Regions from separate parts of the Cytobacillus sp. QJM3NY_8 genome, predicted to be linked through region 1. Evidence: predicted binding sites of a transcription regulator. Region 1 holds the regulator's gene; the other holds the start of a gene.
The links. Region 1 encodes LexA, which represses DNA repair genes until DNA is damaged. Its sites were predicted from a motif close to CGAACATATGTTCG; they were not measured.
Positions count from the first base shown of each region.

Region 1 (9,889 bases):
TAAAAGAAGTGGAGCAGCAAATTTCAGAGGTATTAAAGAGTATTGATGAGCGGATTGATGAGAATCAATTCCGTGTTTTAAAGAGCTTTCAAAATTTCAAAGTCAGCGATTCGCATTTCAATCCTTCAACCGGCTATGGTTATGATGATATCGGCCGGGATACGCTTGAGGGAATATATGCAGAAGTTTTCGGCGGGGAAGCAGGATTGGTCCGCCCGCAGATAATATCAGGCACGCATGCCATTTCCATTGCACTCTTTGGTGTACTGCGGCCAGGTGATGAATTGCTGTATATCACCGGCAAGCCATATGACACACTGGAAGAAATTGTTGGGATTCGGGGAACAGGTAACGGTTCGCTGAGAGAGTTCGGCATTGGATACAATAGCATCCCGCTGAACGAAGATGGAAGCATCGACTATCCTGCCGTTGAAAAAGCAATCAGACCGAACACGAAAATGATTGGTATCCAGCGTTCCAAAGGATATGCGACAAGACCTTCTTTTACAATTGAACAAATTGAAGAAATGATCCAGTTTGTAAAAGAAGTTAAGCCGGATACGATTGTGTTTGTTGACAATTGCTATGGTGAGTTTGTTGAAGACCGTGAGCCTTGCCATGTTGGGGCAGACTTGATGGCCGGGTCGCTCATCAAGAACCCTGGCGGCGGGATTGCAAAGACGGGCGGTTATATTGTCGGGAAGAAGGAATGGGTGGAAGCCTGCTCCTACCGAATGACTTCACCGGGAATTGGTGCAGAAGCGGGTGCGTCCCTTTACAGCCTTCAGGAAATGTATCAGGGCTTTTTCCTGGCTCCCCATGTTGTCGGCCAGGCGCTGAAAGGGGCTGTTTTTACAGCAGCGCTTCTTGAACGGCTTGGCATGAACTCCAACCCAAAGTGGGACAGTAATAGAACTGATTTAATCCAATCTGTTCAATTTGATGATAAAGAAAAAATGGTGGCGTTTTGCCAGGCAATTCAATTTGCATCTCCTGTTAATTCACATGTAACTGCCTATCCTGCTTATATGCCTGGATATGAAGACGATGTAATCATGGCAGCTGGGACTTTTATTCAGGGTGCAAGCATTGAACTGACCGCTGATGGTCCTATCAGGCCGCCTTATGTTGCTTATGTTCAGGGCGGGCTGACTTATTCACATGTGAAAATGGCTGTATGCATCGCGCTGGACCAATTGCTGGAAAAAGGTTTAGTCCAAATAAATTAGGTGAATATTAAAAAGGACAGCTACATAGTTAGTTGTCCTTTTCTGTTGCTTTACAGAGAATTATATGAAAATATGAAAGGCAAAAATTTTTTGAAAAAATCATGTTATAAAAGCTAACATATAGTTGACAGATTATCTGACATTACATATAATAATCTCAAGAAGTAATTGAAAAGGGGGAGAAATAGTTGACTGGAAGCGAAATTCGACGTTCTATGCCGCTTTTCCCGATTGGTACTGTCATGCAGCTGACTGACCTGACCGCCAGGCAGATTCGCTACTATGAAGAGCACCAATTAATTTCTCCAGCTAGAACTGACGGAAATAGAAGGCTTTTTTCCTTAAACGACATCGATGTCCTTTTGGAAATCAAAGATTTGATTGATCAAGGCGTGAACATGGCTGGGATCAAGCAGCTATTTTTCGTGAAAGAACAGCAAGCGATAACTGAAAACTTGAATAAGCAGGCAGAAAAAGCGAGACGCGATCTATCAGATGAAGAAATCCGGAAACTTCTTCGCAAGGAAATTGTGCAGGCAGGCCGGTTTAATCGCTCATCATTGAGGCAAGGCAACATGCACCGCTTTTTCCATTAAAAACGCCGTTTTTAAGCTCGTTGATATTGTCTTGGATTTCTGAGAGAAACATTAACAGAGCAAAAAATAAATCACTCATGTAATTTTTTAAGGGAGGAACTACCAGTGGCAAAGTTTACTAAAGAAGACATTAAGCGTATTGCAGAAGAGGAAAATGTAAAATTCGTCCGTTTACAGTTTACGGATATTCTTGGAACAATCAAGAACGTAGAAATTCCGATCAGCCAGCTTGAAAAAGCGCTTGATAACAAAATGATGTTTGACGGATCTTCAATCGAAGGTTTCGTGCGTATTGAAGAATCAGACATGAATCTATATCCAGACCTTGATACATGGGTGGTATTCCCTTGGACAGCAGAAAAAGGAAAAGTTGCACGTCTGATCTGTGATATTTACAATCCGGATGGAACTCCCTTCCTTGGCGATCCGCGCAGCAACTTAAAACGTATTTTGGCAGAGATGGAAGAGTTAGGATACTCTGATTTCAACTTAGGGCCTGAGCCGGAATTCTTCCTATTCAAGCTTGACCAGGCTGGAGAGCCAACTCTTGAACTGAACGATAATGGCGGATACTTCGATCTTGCGCCAACTGACCTTGGTGAAAACTGCCGCCGCGATATCGTGCTTGAGCTTGAAGAAATGGGCTTTGAAATTGAAGCTTCCCACCATGAGGTTGCACCTGGACAGCACGAAATCGACTTCAAATATGCGGATGCATTAACAGCTTGTGACCAGATCCAGACATTCAAGCTTGTTGTTAAAACAATTGCCCGCAAGCACGGCCTGCACGCGACATTCATGCCAAAACCGCTGTTCGGTGTTAACGGATCAGGTATGCACTGTAATGTTTCATTATTTAAGGATGGCAAAAATGCATTCTTCAACGAAACAAGCGATCTTCAATTAAGTGAAGATGCTCGCCACTTTATCGCAGGCATCATTAACCATGCGACAGCATTTACTGCTGTAACAAACCCAATCGTTAACTCTTATAAGCGCTTGGTTCCTGGTTATGAAGCACCTTGCTATGTTGCATGGTCTGCTCAAAACCGTTCACCGCTTATCCGTATCCCGGCTTCACGCGGTGTAAGCACACGTGTTGAAGTTCGCAGCGTTGACCCTGCTGCTAACCCATATCTTGCTATGGCTGTACTTCTAAAAGCTGGTCTTGACGGAATCAAGAACAAATTGACTCCACCGGCACCTGTAGACCGCAACATCTATGTAATGAACAAGCAGGAACGTGAAGAAGAAGGCATCAAGGATCTTCCGGCTACATTGGCTGCTGCCCTTGATGAGCTTAAGAAGGATGAAGTCATCGTATCCGCACTAGGCGACCATATCTTCGAACACTTCATTGAAGCGAAAGAAATTGAGTGGGATATGTTCCGTACGCAAGTGCATCCATGGGAGCGCGAGCAGTACCTGAGCATGTATTAAAAAATAAACCCCTTGACACCATTGGTGTTGAGGGGTCTTTGTTTTCGGGTAAATTATTTAAAAAATTACCACAAGAACCTTAGTTCATAGTAAGAAAAAAAATACAACAATCAAGCCTATCGATGTAATTCCGTAACCTTTTTTAATTCTATAATCGGTTCCAGGAATCTTAGTTATTAAGTAATAAATTGGAATTACAAGTAATATGGGAAGAAAAACCCTTGCATTAGCTGAGAGGTTTTCAAATCTTGAAATTATCGTACCAATAATCAAAAGAGGAATAAAAGTTAGCAAATAGGCAAGTGACACTCTTATCACACCTTTTTCTGAATTATACCAAATTTCCAAAATTAAGGGCATCAATTATTAAAGTAACATGGATTCCTAAAATGATGTAAAAAGAAACCAAATTTATACCTTCCCAAAAATAATCGTAAATTTCAGGCAACATTATGAGTAGTTTTATAACAGTGTGGAATGGAAGAAGCTACGAGTAGTAATCAAGAAGCGTGATAACTATGAATGCCAGGAATGTAAACGGAAGGGGCGCTTAAGCATTGAAACAAATGAATACAGTGAGAGTGGTAAGGGCAGGAAGATCCAGTTGCTTGTTCACCATATCAAGGAGCTCGAGCTTCATCCAGACTTAGCGTTTGGTGAAGATAACATGGATACTGTTTGTGTCGATTGCCATAACAAATAACATGGCCCAGACTTCAAAAATATGAAGCTAAACAAATGGCAGCATGATGAAAAGTGGAGTATCGATTTTTTTAATTATGTAAACAAATAGTATTAAATAGTTCTAATGAAAGGTGACTTAAATGAATCTTGAAAGATGGATTATAATGGGGGTATTAATACTAAGTATCATGTGTCTCAAGCTACTAGTACCGGGAGACAAGGTTAGAGAAGCGTGGGTTATCTTTTTATTTCTGCAGGTCATTACATGGCCAGCCGGTTTAATAGCAGTAGAAATGGGTTGGATTGAATATCCGATTCAATTGTACCCTAAGGCAAATTTATATAATAGGACTAGTTTTTCCTTTGAGTTCTTCCTATTCCCGGTAGTCGCCATTATTTTTAGTTTGTATTTTCCAAGGAACAAAAAAGGGTTTGGCTCACTATTGTATTATGTTTTCTTTGCTGGATTTTTTACCTTCTTAGAGGCTGTATTAGAATCTAAAACCAAACTGGTTGAGTACCATGAATGGAAATGGTATTGGACACTAGTAACAGTAATGATTGCTCTATATATAAATGATAAATTTTATCGATGGTTTTCTAAAAGATTAATTTTGGTGGACTTAAAATGACCAGAGAAGTCCTGATTTTAGTATGTTCGTGGATTTTATCATTGTACTTGTTGTTAAGATATATCCCAACCAAAAGTAAAAGGTTAGCTTGGATAACCTTTATATTTGTTCAATCAATAGCATGGATACTTGAATATATACAATTGGTATTTGGATTAGTTGAGTTTCCGTATAGAGAATTTAATAAAGCGACAAATATGAGCTTTTCATTGCATTATATAGTTTATCCTACAATTGCCGTGTTTTTTATACTTTTTTATCCAAAAGAAAAAGGGACAAGAAGAACATTTTTGTACTACTTACTATTTTCAATGGGGATAACAACTTACTCCTATCTTCTCGAAAAATTTAGTTCATTGTATCACTATATTCACTGGAACTGGTTCTTTGGATTAATTACCAACATGATTCTTCTTTATGTTGTAAAGATATATATATTTTGGTTTAAAAAAGGTCTGGTGTAACGAGTTGAAATATCTAGGTTCCCCCCCCCCGAGAAATATTAAGAGTAAGGATTCTGTGTTAGACGACTAATTTAACCAAGGCAGGGGGCGTAAATTAAGAATAAGAATTAAGAGCTCAGGCGATAAAGGCGTGGCAACAAATCATTTACTTAAAATAAACGCCAGTACAGTGCCCCATATGAAAATCACTAAATAGAATAACCTTTGCAATAGACCGGCGTGCATAGGGATGAAAATTATTAACATATTGAGTGTGACTATGACTAGTAATGTAACTAAACAGTATTGAGTCCAGCGTTTTCCAATTTCTAAAGATTTTGCGTATAGCCAAAGACCGGGCAAAACAGTTATCATGTCAAGTTGAGCTGCTATTGAATGCCAAAATAGATTTATATCTGCTGGTATAAAGCCAGACACAATATTCCCTAAAGCTAAGATAAGAATAAATATTGTTGCTAGCCGGTTTAGTCCTGTCTTCTCAAGGGTTTGTGAAAGATATAAAACACCAAATGAAAAAGTTAATCCGTTTATAATAAACAATACATTCATCCAAAAATAGTAAGGAGAACAAATCTCATGAGGTGCAATTGAATAGGTGTATTCCCCGCAAGAAGTAACGCCAAGGTCGCTCATTGCATGATTAAAAAAACTGTACGGAGCTGTAGAGGTCAAAATGAAGAATGGTTCAATTAGAAAATACAAGCAAGTAGCGAACCAACTTAAAATACCGAGTCTTTTTGATATGTTCAGACGACTCATCCTTTTCAAAAGTGTTATACGTGAATTATATATCCAAAAAATGTAAAAAGGGATAGTCTTGGAGACTATATTTGAATAGGGCTAGAGGCTGATAAAGGTATTTTAAAAAACACAAGCTGAATCAGTTAATTAGGAGGTAAAGGCGCCGGATAAGAATAAAAGATATTTAATTTGAAATATTAAGCATTAGACGCGAAGCAAGGAATGTAAAAGGCGGGTGAATCATGACATTCCAAGAAGGATTGAATCAACTAGATAAGGCTAATAAGATCATTACCGATGCAAACAAATTGATTACCGATGTTAATTTAAACACTTTCTTATTTACTCTAAGTTGGTGGGTAGCCTTAGCGATGTTACTTGTCCCATGGATTTTATGGGCATTTTTTCGGGAAAAAGAGAGTTCTGCCCGTTTGTTATTTGCAGCTTTTATAACGATGATAATCTCTACAACCATTGATGGATTAGGTGTTGACTTTGGTAAATGGGCCTATCCGATAAAGGTTATCCCAATACCAACGATCAGCTACTCATTTCGATATGGAACTGTTCCAGTAGCTATAATGTTATTAATTCAATTCAAACCAAATATTAATCCAGTAGTAAAGGCTGTATTGTTCGGTGGGTTTGGTGCTTTTGTAGGAATGCCTATCATGGCAATGCTGCACTTATATAAAAAAATCGATTGGGCCTTTACTTATTCCTTTTTTATCTTAGTTTCACTATACTTAATTGCCCATTGGTTTAGCAGAAGGAGCAGTTTTGAACAAATAGTTAAAGAGTAAAAAAAGCAGGATTTCGCCCGGCAATGGTCTGTATATATGTCTTGATCGCAAGTGCATCCCTGGGAGCAAGAACAGTACAAGTGCACTTATTAAGAAAATCCGAAATCCCCTGTTTGCTTGAGCAGGGGGGTTTTATAAAAATCAAATACAAAAACCCCGTTTCTAAGTGAACGAGGTTTTAACTAATTTGTATTTCCCTGCATCTCTATTCTTTATGTCTGATCTTTAGGAAATCGAGACATGTCAGCAGTGCATCTCCTCCAAATCCTGCAATCACCGCAAGGAGCACTACCTTTAAGGCAGAGTCAGGATCTGAAGATACGACCAAAAAAACAGCCGCTAAAGCCCCCATGATTACTTCTTCAAAGACCCCCAGATAGATGAATTTTTTTGTCCTTCTGGGTTTGACCATTTTGCCTTCTTTCCGAATATGTCCAACGACACCGACCAGCCCACCAATCAACAAAGCGAAGGTAATGTTCAAAAACATTTTTTCTTCACACTCCTAAAGTCGAGATTTTGGACAAGCGACCTTAGGTTGATTCTCGGTGTATTACCATTATATAGAAAGTGGCTATAAAATAATATGCATAAAAATACCGAATTTTCTGAATAATAAAATAGTCATACATGACTGTAACTTAGTACCAACAGAAAAGGTATCAGTTACTTTCGTATGATTTCGCTAATAGCATCAGGTAATAGGAACTGATAACCTTCTTAAAATTGGAAAAAATAAAAAGCAGGCAGTGGCTGCCTGCTTTTTATTATTCTATTAATGCATATGGCGGTATACACCTATAACTTTGCCAAGGATGGAAACATTTCGAAGGATGATAGGTTCCATTGTAGAGTTTTCCGGCTGAAGCCGGATATAGTCTTTTTCTTTAAAGAATCTTTTGACAGTTGCTTCATCTTCCTCTGTCATGGCAACCACGATATCTCCATTATTAGCAGTGCTCTGCTGTTTGACGATGACATAGTCGCCATCAAGGATTCCGGCTTCAATCATACTTTCACCCATGATTTCAAGCATGAATACATGCTCATCAGCTGGTGCCATTTTTTCTGGAAGCGGGAAGTATTCTTCAACATTTTCAATGGCTGTTATCGGCTGCCCTGCAGTTACTTTACCGACGATCGGAACATTGACTGCACTGACCTTATGGATGTGAGAAGACTCGTCCAGATCTAAAATTTCAATGGCGCGCGGTTTAGTAGGATCCCTGCGGATCAGCCCTTTGCTTTCAAGACGGGCGAGATGGCCGTGAACTGTTGAGCTTGAAGCCAGGCCGACTGCTTCCCCGATTTCCCTTACAGAAGGCGGATAGCCTCTCAATTTAACTTCCTCTTTAATAAACTCTAATATATCTTGCTGCCTTTTTGATAATTTCACCATCTTTACGCACCTCGTATGTTTTTGTTGTCTCAATTATAGCATCAATTACCATATGATACAAACATAAGTTCGAATTTTTATTGACACAAAACAAATGTTCGGTCTATAATAAAAACATCAAATACGAACATACATTCTTTTAGAGGTGGTATATCATGCTGAAAAAATTGTGGAAATCATATTCTTATGCTATTATTCTCTTCGTTTTAAGCCTGGCAGCATCGTTTATTATGCTCATTCAGATAGAGACACCTGATACGGAAAAGTTTGTGAAAGTCACTGTTGCAGAAGGTGACTCTTTATGGGAAATTGCTGAGAGTTTTTCGGCTGAACATTCGCTGTCTACAGATCAATTTATTAATTGGGTCGAACAAAATAATGAGATAGCGGCAGGCAGGATTTTTCCGGGCGATGAAATTGTTATTCCAGTAAAAGCACTGGATGACGAGCCTTATAAAGAGCTTGCCAGTTCAGACCTTTACGAATAAGGAGAAGTTATGAAAGCAATTATTTACTGCAGGGTTAGTACAACAAAGGATACTCAGGAAACGTCCCTTTCAAGACAGGAAGAAGAGCTGGTGAATCTGGCGAAAAAGCATGATTTTGAAGTAGTCAAGGTGATACGCGAACAGGCCAGTGGATATGACCTTGAAAGAGACGGTATATTGGAGCTTTTAGACTTAATTAAAGAAAAGGATATCAAGGTTGTCCTCATTCAGGATGAAACCAGGCTGGGGCGGGGTAATGCAAAGATAGCGATACTCCATTGCATCCTAAAGGAAGAAGTTCAGCTGTACAGCATTTCGAATAACGGCCAGCTCGAGCTTTCGGAATCAGATTCGATGGTGCTGAACATTGTGGGGATGGTAGAAGAATATCAGAGGAAGCTTCATAACATCAAAATTAGACGCGGCATGCAGCGGGCTGTTGATAAAGGATACCGCCCCGAGAAGAACTTAAGCAATCAGGGAGCAAATGGCGGCAGGGAAAGAATAGAGGTACCGATAGAGGAAATTGCCCGGCTAAGGAAAAACGAGTTAACATTTGCAGAGATTGCTGCAACACTCAGGGGCTTTGGCTATAATATCTCAAAAGCAACAGTCCATAGAAGGTATAAAGAGTATATGGAATCACTTGCTGAATAGAGCACTTTTCTTGTCAAAAGTGTTCTTTTTTAGTATGATGGCAGTTGAGTTTCAGATTGTTCCATATCTGAAGCTATTGTATAATAAAAACTTCTATTAGAACATCCAAAGGTAAACTTTTGATATAAAGGAGCTTTAATATATGCTGCCAAAACAAAAACTTGCCCGAATTAATGAACTGGCAAAGAAGGCAAAGGAATCAGGTTTAACAGAAGCAGAAGCAAAAGAACAGACTTCTCTCCGCAAAGAGTATTTGGAGACTTTTCGCTCTGGCATGCTGAACACGCTTAAAGGTGTTACAATCGTTGACCCGAAAGGAAATGACGTAACTCCGAAAAAACTAAAAGAATTCCAAAATAAAAACCGCCTTCACTAATATTATAATTGCAAGGGATACACAATGCTGTATTCCTTCTTTTAATAGAAAGCGGAGATGACTTCTATTACCGGCTATCTCCGCTTTTTTTACATACGCCGGGTCTTTTTGTGTCAATATAGTAACAAACCGGCTTTTTTGTCCTTTTCCTGACCCTATTGGTTGTGAAAAAAAAGGACACCCGATAATATTAAAAGAGTAAAGAATTACTACTCGAAAGGATGTATTGAATGTTTAATCACACAGATGAACTATCCATCAGTTCCATTCGTACTTTATCAATCGACGCCATTGAAAAGGCGAATTCCGGCCATCCGGGGATGCCGATGGGTGCAGCGCCAATGGCTTATACGCTTTGGACACGCTTCATGAACCATAAC
Region 1 is NZ_CM149681.1:2,083,352-2,093,240, forward strand. Features, by position in the region: gene AC0VZ9_RS10850 (methionine gamma-lyase family protein) at 1-1,229, shown strand, start outside; gene AC0VZ9_RS10855 (MerR family transcriptional regulator) at 1,418-1,825, shown strand; gene glnA (type I glutamate--ammonia ligase) at 1,931-3,265, shown strand; gene AC0VZ9_RS10865 (HNH endonuclease) at 3,738-3,968, shown strand; gene AC0VZ9_RS10870 (CBO0543 family protein) at 4,090-4,581, shown strand; gene AC0VZ9_RS10875 (CBO0543 family protein) at 4,578-5,045, shown strand; gene AC0VZ9_RS10880 (DUF998 domain-containing protein) at 5,187-5,804, opposite strand; gene AC0VZ9_RS10885 (CBO0543 family protein) at 6,029-6,589, shown strand; gene AC0VZ9_RS10890 (DUF4257 domain-containing protein) at 6,795-7,079, opposite strand; gene lexA (transcriptional repressor LexA) at 7,365-7,988, opposite strand; gene yneA (cell division suppressor protein YneA) at 8,144-8,476, shown strand; gene AC0VZ9_RS10905 (YneB family resolvase-like protein) at 8,486-9,133, shown strand; gene AC0VZ9_RS10910 (DUF896 domain-containing protein) at 9,276-9,509, shown strand; gene tkt (transketolase) at 9,740-9,889, shown strand, end outside.

Region 2 (6,305 bases), on a different replicon from region 1:
ATCATATGGTTTGATATGTCCTTTACTTCATCAAATAACTCTTGAAAAAGCTTTGGCTCTTCTTCGATTGAAACCTCATGCTTTTTCTTTTTTTGTTTCTTTTTATTTGATGGGGTATCTGATTCATAAACTTTTTTTTCTTTCCAAGGGAGAATGGGCTCCTTCAACATCATTTTGTAAAATACATAAGCAACAACCCCGAAGATTGCCATTACGATAAGTTCAATCATTTATTAGTCACCTTCCAATTTTTAGAACGGCTACCTTTCCGCCAAATGCCTATCTGTGTTCCGTAATTAAGCTTAATTAGAAAATAGTGGTCAAAATTTAGATGAAGTTTTGTTTTTTTCCAAAAACCAAATATGAAAATAAAAACCAGTGTGGGAATTGCTGAAATAAGAGCAGCTATCCCACCGACGATAAAATGCGGGAATATGTTAAAGACTATGGGGATATATGTATATAAAATGGCCCCGCCAATGATGAGGTAGATAAGTTGCCTTATAGAGATAAAGCCTAGTATTGTTTTTTGTTCAGAGGACATATCAATTGGAACAGTTTCTTTTCTCAAATGAGCACCTTCTTTAAAAATCTACCCCTCTAATAATTTAGAGGGGTATGAGTTTTTCTATTTGAATTTCTAATTAGGATCCGAATCCTGCAAACCAACCAGCAATAGTCGTTGCTTTAACAATAATGAAAATTCCAAGTCCAGCCATTAAGATTCCAATAAAGCCCTGCGTTCGGGCCTGTGGATTTCCGCCCTGAGCAGCTGAGAGTCTCATACCCGCGAATAATAGGCATCCAATAACCCAGAATCCACCTACAGCTGTAATAAAGTAAACAATATTAGCAAGATCGGTGTAAATTTTACTGTTTTGCAAATTTCCCTGAGGGGTAATACCGGATTTTTTCCAAGCTGCTGCGGCTTCCTCTGGAGAGAAAAGAAGTAAAGAAAAGGCAAATACTGCAGTTAACGCTACAAATGGAAATAATTTTTTCATAGACTTTTTCATGGTTCCACCTCCTTCGAGGAACAAAAAAAGCCCCGAAGAAGCTAAGAGCTGCAGATACAAAAAGTATCTGCTCTTAGTTCTTCGGGGCTTTCCCGTTGGTTTAATTTATATATCATCATAATAATGTAAATATTGGATATGGTCAAGCCTTTATTCCTGTTTTTTGAAGGGCCTATTGCTCCGTGAAATCCTAAATTATGGTACCAACTTTAATAAGGATTATAAGTTTCTATAACGAGCAACAATATTTTCTATTACGTTGGTTAAATTTCCAGTTCTATATTTCTGTATAAAGTCGCTATAAAGAATTCTTAGCACCTGGTTAACTGTAAATGATTTGTTTTCCCCTAATTCTGCTATATCACTTAAAATTACTTCCAGTCGTAAGGCTTCTTTTCTTCTGATGGTACATTCAAATATACGCTCTTTTCCTTTAGATGTATTACGGTTATATGTTTTATTCCCACCTTCATAGCTATTCACCTTTAACGAGTGTTCACTCCTTATATCTAATTCATGATAAAGATCATATGGATTGTTTCGTTGTTTTGCTTGATACAAAAAATCGTCAAGGAGTAAACTTATTAGATCTCTTTGCGTGAATTTACACTCCATGGCTTCAGATACATCATTGCAAAATAGTTCTCCCCTTAAGTATTCAGATGCAGGCACAGAAAAAGAGTATTGAAGTTCTTGAGATTTATATAAGCTTCTACCCAGATTAAAAATTAACTTATCAATCAATCCACTTGGTTGATAAGATAAATCGTCAAGTTCTTCTTCATATATTTCATATTGACCATATCTGGTTTTATTCATAACAATAACCTTCTTTCAATGGTTAGCATGAAACTTATAATCCTGTAGGCAGCCTCTTTTAGACTACAATCCCATTTAACTTTATAATCAAAAAGCTGATCATGGTAATGAACTTCAAGTTTTGCAGGATAAGGTTTCCCTTTTGGATTGTAATAACAGGGAGGAAAATGATGCTCTTCCTTGAGCGCCTTCTTGATTAACAAAGTGCAATAAGGAGTCGGTTCCAGGCCACGCATTTTAGCAAGCCTTTTAATTAATACCCTCTCTTCGTCATTGAATGGTATCTTCACATCTTTCTTTTTATCGCATCTTTCTTTTCTGCCCTCAGCCTTCGTTACAGGCTTTTTCCGAACATTGGGTGTATGAGTTACGGATAGCTTGTTTTTATTTTTGTTATCAAAAATTGGATTGATTGCTTTCAATATACTCCCCCCTCTTCTAAAAGAGCCCCTCTCTCCTCTTTTATCCCAGTGTCAAAATGTTAAATAGTTATATTGTTAATCTATTCATCTAGTGGAGAGTATAGTACGTTTAGAATTTATTAATTTGGACAAACTAAAAATTAACGAACGAAATAAGAGGGCAGGTGGGGAATATATGGCTTCTAAAAAGGATAAAAAAACATTGCTGAAGGAATTAGGGAAGGCAGCAAAAAAATCTAAAGCTGTGACGAAAGTAAAAGTGAAGTGATTTTAGCAGATTTTAAACTCAAGCTGGTAAAGTAGTAAAATATGAAGAGATTATTTTTCTTGAATATAAACAAGCTTATATGCTATTACTTATAGTGCAACATAAATTGATGATTCCAAATTTTTCTAGAGGTGACCAAAATGAATAAAACAGAACTTGTAAATGCAGTGGCTGAACGTAGTGAGCTTTCCAAAAAGGATGCTTCAAAAGCTGTTAATGCAGTATTTGAAGCAGTTACTAATGTATTAAAAGAAGGGAAAAAAGCCCAATTTTTAGGTTTTGGTAACTTTGAGGTTCGTGAAAGAGCCGCTCGTAAAGGGCGTAATCCGCAAACTGGTGAAGAAATTGAAATTGCTGCGAGTAAAGTACCAGCATTTTCTCCAGGTAAAGCACTGAAAGATGCAGTGAAAAACAGTTAAAATAACTGGTTCTAAATGTAGTAAAGCCCTTCTTAAGGGCTTTTAATATTTAAATCGCTTATACAGGTAAAACTCCATTAGTTCCTGGACCCTATTTCGAATTCTTGGATTAAAATAATTATGTTTTTCCTCATAGCCTTTGTAAATAAATAAAAACATCGTGAAAGCCTCATCCCGGGTGATTTCTTCAACCTTCATTTGACCTTTCCTCATTGCATCTTTAGTTATTTTTAGATCATATTGAACGGCCTTTATCGTCTCATCAATAAGTTCCAAGTATGGTTGTTTAAGTTTGAAGGAACCTTTATCAAATAATATTCGATCCCTTTCGAGAATGGTAAGGAGCATCGGGAGATACATAGCTTGCTCTAAAATATCCCGGTCTTTATCTGGAATCCTGGTCATTTTTATATCCTCTCAACAGCCGTAATTTCGTGAATAGATATCCTTAATAACTCACCATTAGATTCTAAGAGTAAATATTTCATTAGCATATCCACTTTATCTACGATTCCGGTTCTAAACATAAAAAACCCGTCTTTCCAAATCGTCACTTTAATTGGGATGGTACACTTTAAGGATTCCATGACAATATAACCTATTTCCTCAAATTCATGTTCATCCAACTGAGGCTTTTTTTGCTTTTTGTCGTCGATTGTTATTCGATTAAGCATGGCCCTATGCTCTGGCATAAAATGAGCTGGCTGCCATTTTATTCTGTTATCAAGACTTTTTTCGATAAATCTTTTTAATTTCAAACATTCATTCATTAAAGATATGTTTATATAGATAATCCTTACCATTTAGTCCAACTCTTACTTTTGCTCAATTTTTTTAGAATATTATTCATAGTAGTTTGATATGCCCATGATATTTTCTAATTTTAAAAAGTGCTTTTCAGCCCGTTGATCAATAATTCTTAACTCATTTTTTAATACATCGAAATAGTGAATATTGCCAATATATTGTCTGATATCCCCTTGAAAATAATAAGCAAATTCCAAGGTATTATTCATTTCCATAGCCTCAGATACGATTTCATTAAACTGTTCATATTTCTGTTCATCAAGAGACGGTTTTGGAATCTTATTATAATTTGCGTTATATTCCCTCAACATCTTTACATGTTCAGGTAACATTAGTGAAACCCACTTTTTAGTACCTCTATCGCGGATCATTTTGTCCCCTCTTTTCTCTACAAATGAATCCTTTGCTAAATTATCGAACATATGTTCTTTTTATTGTATTATAATTTTATCCTTTTTTCAATCTTGCTATTCAATAAGGTTTTGAGTATTAAAAGAAACCCATCTCAGATGATGGGTTTAAATTTTGTTGATTTATTCCTTTATTATATTTTAATCAACATCTTTTTTATTTTTCCCTGAGAAGGCTGGTTTACCTAGAAAGAATACAGATGAACAAGCCGCTATTATACAAATTGTCGAGACTCCAGAGGGATAATATATAACAGCTAAAATAGTGGCTATAAGGAATATTAACCCATGCACAACTAGTTTTTGTTTACTGATGCTATTATTACGCATTACTCATCATGCAATGCATTACATGCCCACCTAAACATCCGGCACAAACTGCAGCACCCCAAATATTACCTCCAAATACAACGCTGAAACAAGCAGAAGAGCAAACTGTCCTTAACCAACTTGGGATTTTACTCCAAGAATTCTTAATACACTTTGCAACATCGTTCCAATAGCCATTCACTTGATTATCAGGGTATTCGATCTTTTCTAAATATTCACCATCCTCACTAAATAAGAATCCAGCAACAGCAACGTTATCAAGGGTTTTATATTCGACACTTGGCCGTTCATCATTTTCTTGTGGGTCAATTTCCATCAAAATTGGGTTTAGAATCTCCCCATCTTCCACTGAATAACCAGCCATTAGAAATACTAAATTACCACCTTGTTCAAGTTTGGTAGAAGGTACAACTAATGAAGAGTCACCATTTTCGTATTTTGTTAGTGTAACTTCATTCCAATTAAACTCATTGGTATTATAATAAGTTACTCCTAAAGATTCCCACTGATTATACTGAGATTTAAAATTATTGATTACTGTTGTATCCTCTACTTTAATGGATTCTTTCACTAATGAATTTTCACTATTATCGTTTTCACATCCACATTCTTGACCTGTTTCTTCATTGAGTACTTCTTGAGGAGGTTGGGGAGGAATTTCCCTAGTTTGGGCATTTGTAGAAAAAGGTAATAATATACTTACTGTTAAAACAAAGACACTTAATAATTGAATTATCTTTTTCATATTTCTCTCCTTTTTTGTTGTTTTTTTCTTTCTTGCTCTTTATTGGAGTAAAAAAATTGTTCTCACATTCCCCCTTTGTAAATAAATAATACATATTTTAATTTTCGAGATATGCTATATAAAACCTTCCCAAAAATGGATAAACGAGGAAAACGGTAATTATTCCCTATGATCTCAAAGAATTAAAAGTGGTTTAAATCTCGAATCAAGGCTTTAGGTTGAGGATAATTTTCCTGCACTAATAAATAATGAGGAAAAAATTTTTATAGGGCAGCTCATAGAGGTTAAGGAACACTTTAAAGACCCATCATATAAGAAAGAATAGGTCTACAATTTGAATGTAATCAGTTTATCAGAGGTTATTTCGCGGCTCTAAAAAAAAGGTAATAATGATTTTAACATTTGCTCTATTTATAGATTGAAGACGTAAGAAAAACATAAATAATCCTCATATATCAACGAATCCAAACGCTAAGCCAGGAGATAGTTCGAACTGTATGGTGGAGGATTTTAACAACAACGGGGGTAGATTTTGTTCAATAATGCCTTGCAATAATCTTCAACAAAAATAGAAGCTAAGGTGTTATACCGTTATAGAATTTAATTGAATAAAAGGGCGATACAAATTAGTCATGTTTAAAATGTATCGCACTTTATTTTTCATGACTTTTTAATCAGATATTTTGAGTTGGAATGATACCCTTACTATATCTTGTCATAAATATTCCCTAGCTCAACTTTACGTGTTTCTTTTAGTTGTTTGTTTTCTAGTTCCAATTCCCGATTTTTTCGGTTTAACTCACTTATTTTACTCTTTAATGCCTCAATAATGACATCTTTCGATGTTTCCGATACACTTTTCTTATAATGGTTTAGAGACTGAATTCCTTCCTGTTCTTTTCGAAATGATTCAATTTTATTGCGATACTCTAATTCTTTATAAAGAAATGCTTTTGATACTTTGGCCACTTTTGAAACTGAATTAAAGTTAATTCTCATGTTCTCTTTATACATTTTTTTTAAGGCTTCATCCACACGTTCCTTCGTAATTATTTTCTTCTGTAACGCA
Region 2 is NZ_JBWBUY010000002.1:108,162-114,466, forward strand. Features, by position in the region: gene AC0VZ9_RS27415 (hypothetical protein) at 1-230, opposite strand, end outside; gene AC0VZ9_RS27420 (PrgI family mobile element protein) at 227-571, opposite strand; gene AC0VZ9_RS27425 (pilin) at 645-1,016, opposite strand; gene AC0VZ9_RS27430 (hypothetical protein) at 1,236-1,835, opposite strand; gene AC0VZ9_RS27435 (hypothetical protein) at 1,832-2,257, opposite strand; gene AC0VZ9_RS27440 (HU family DNA-binding protein) at 2,666-2,944, shown strand; gene AC0VZ9_RS27445 (YhjD family protein) at 2,987-3,349, opposite strand; gene AC0VZ9_RS27450 (YolD-like family protein) at 3,352-3,747, opposite strand; gene AC0VZ9_RS27455 (YolD-like family protein) at 3,787-4,122, opposite strand; gene AC0VZ9_RS27460 (hypothetical protein) at 4,484-5,236, opposite strand; gene AC0VZ9_RS27465 (DUF6262 family protein) at 5,942-6,305, opposite strand, start outside.
Region 2: the regulator LexA is predicted to act here: its motif matches at 4,167-4,180, upstream of AC0VZ9_RS27455 (YolD-like family protein).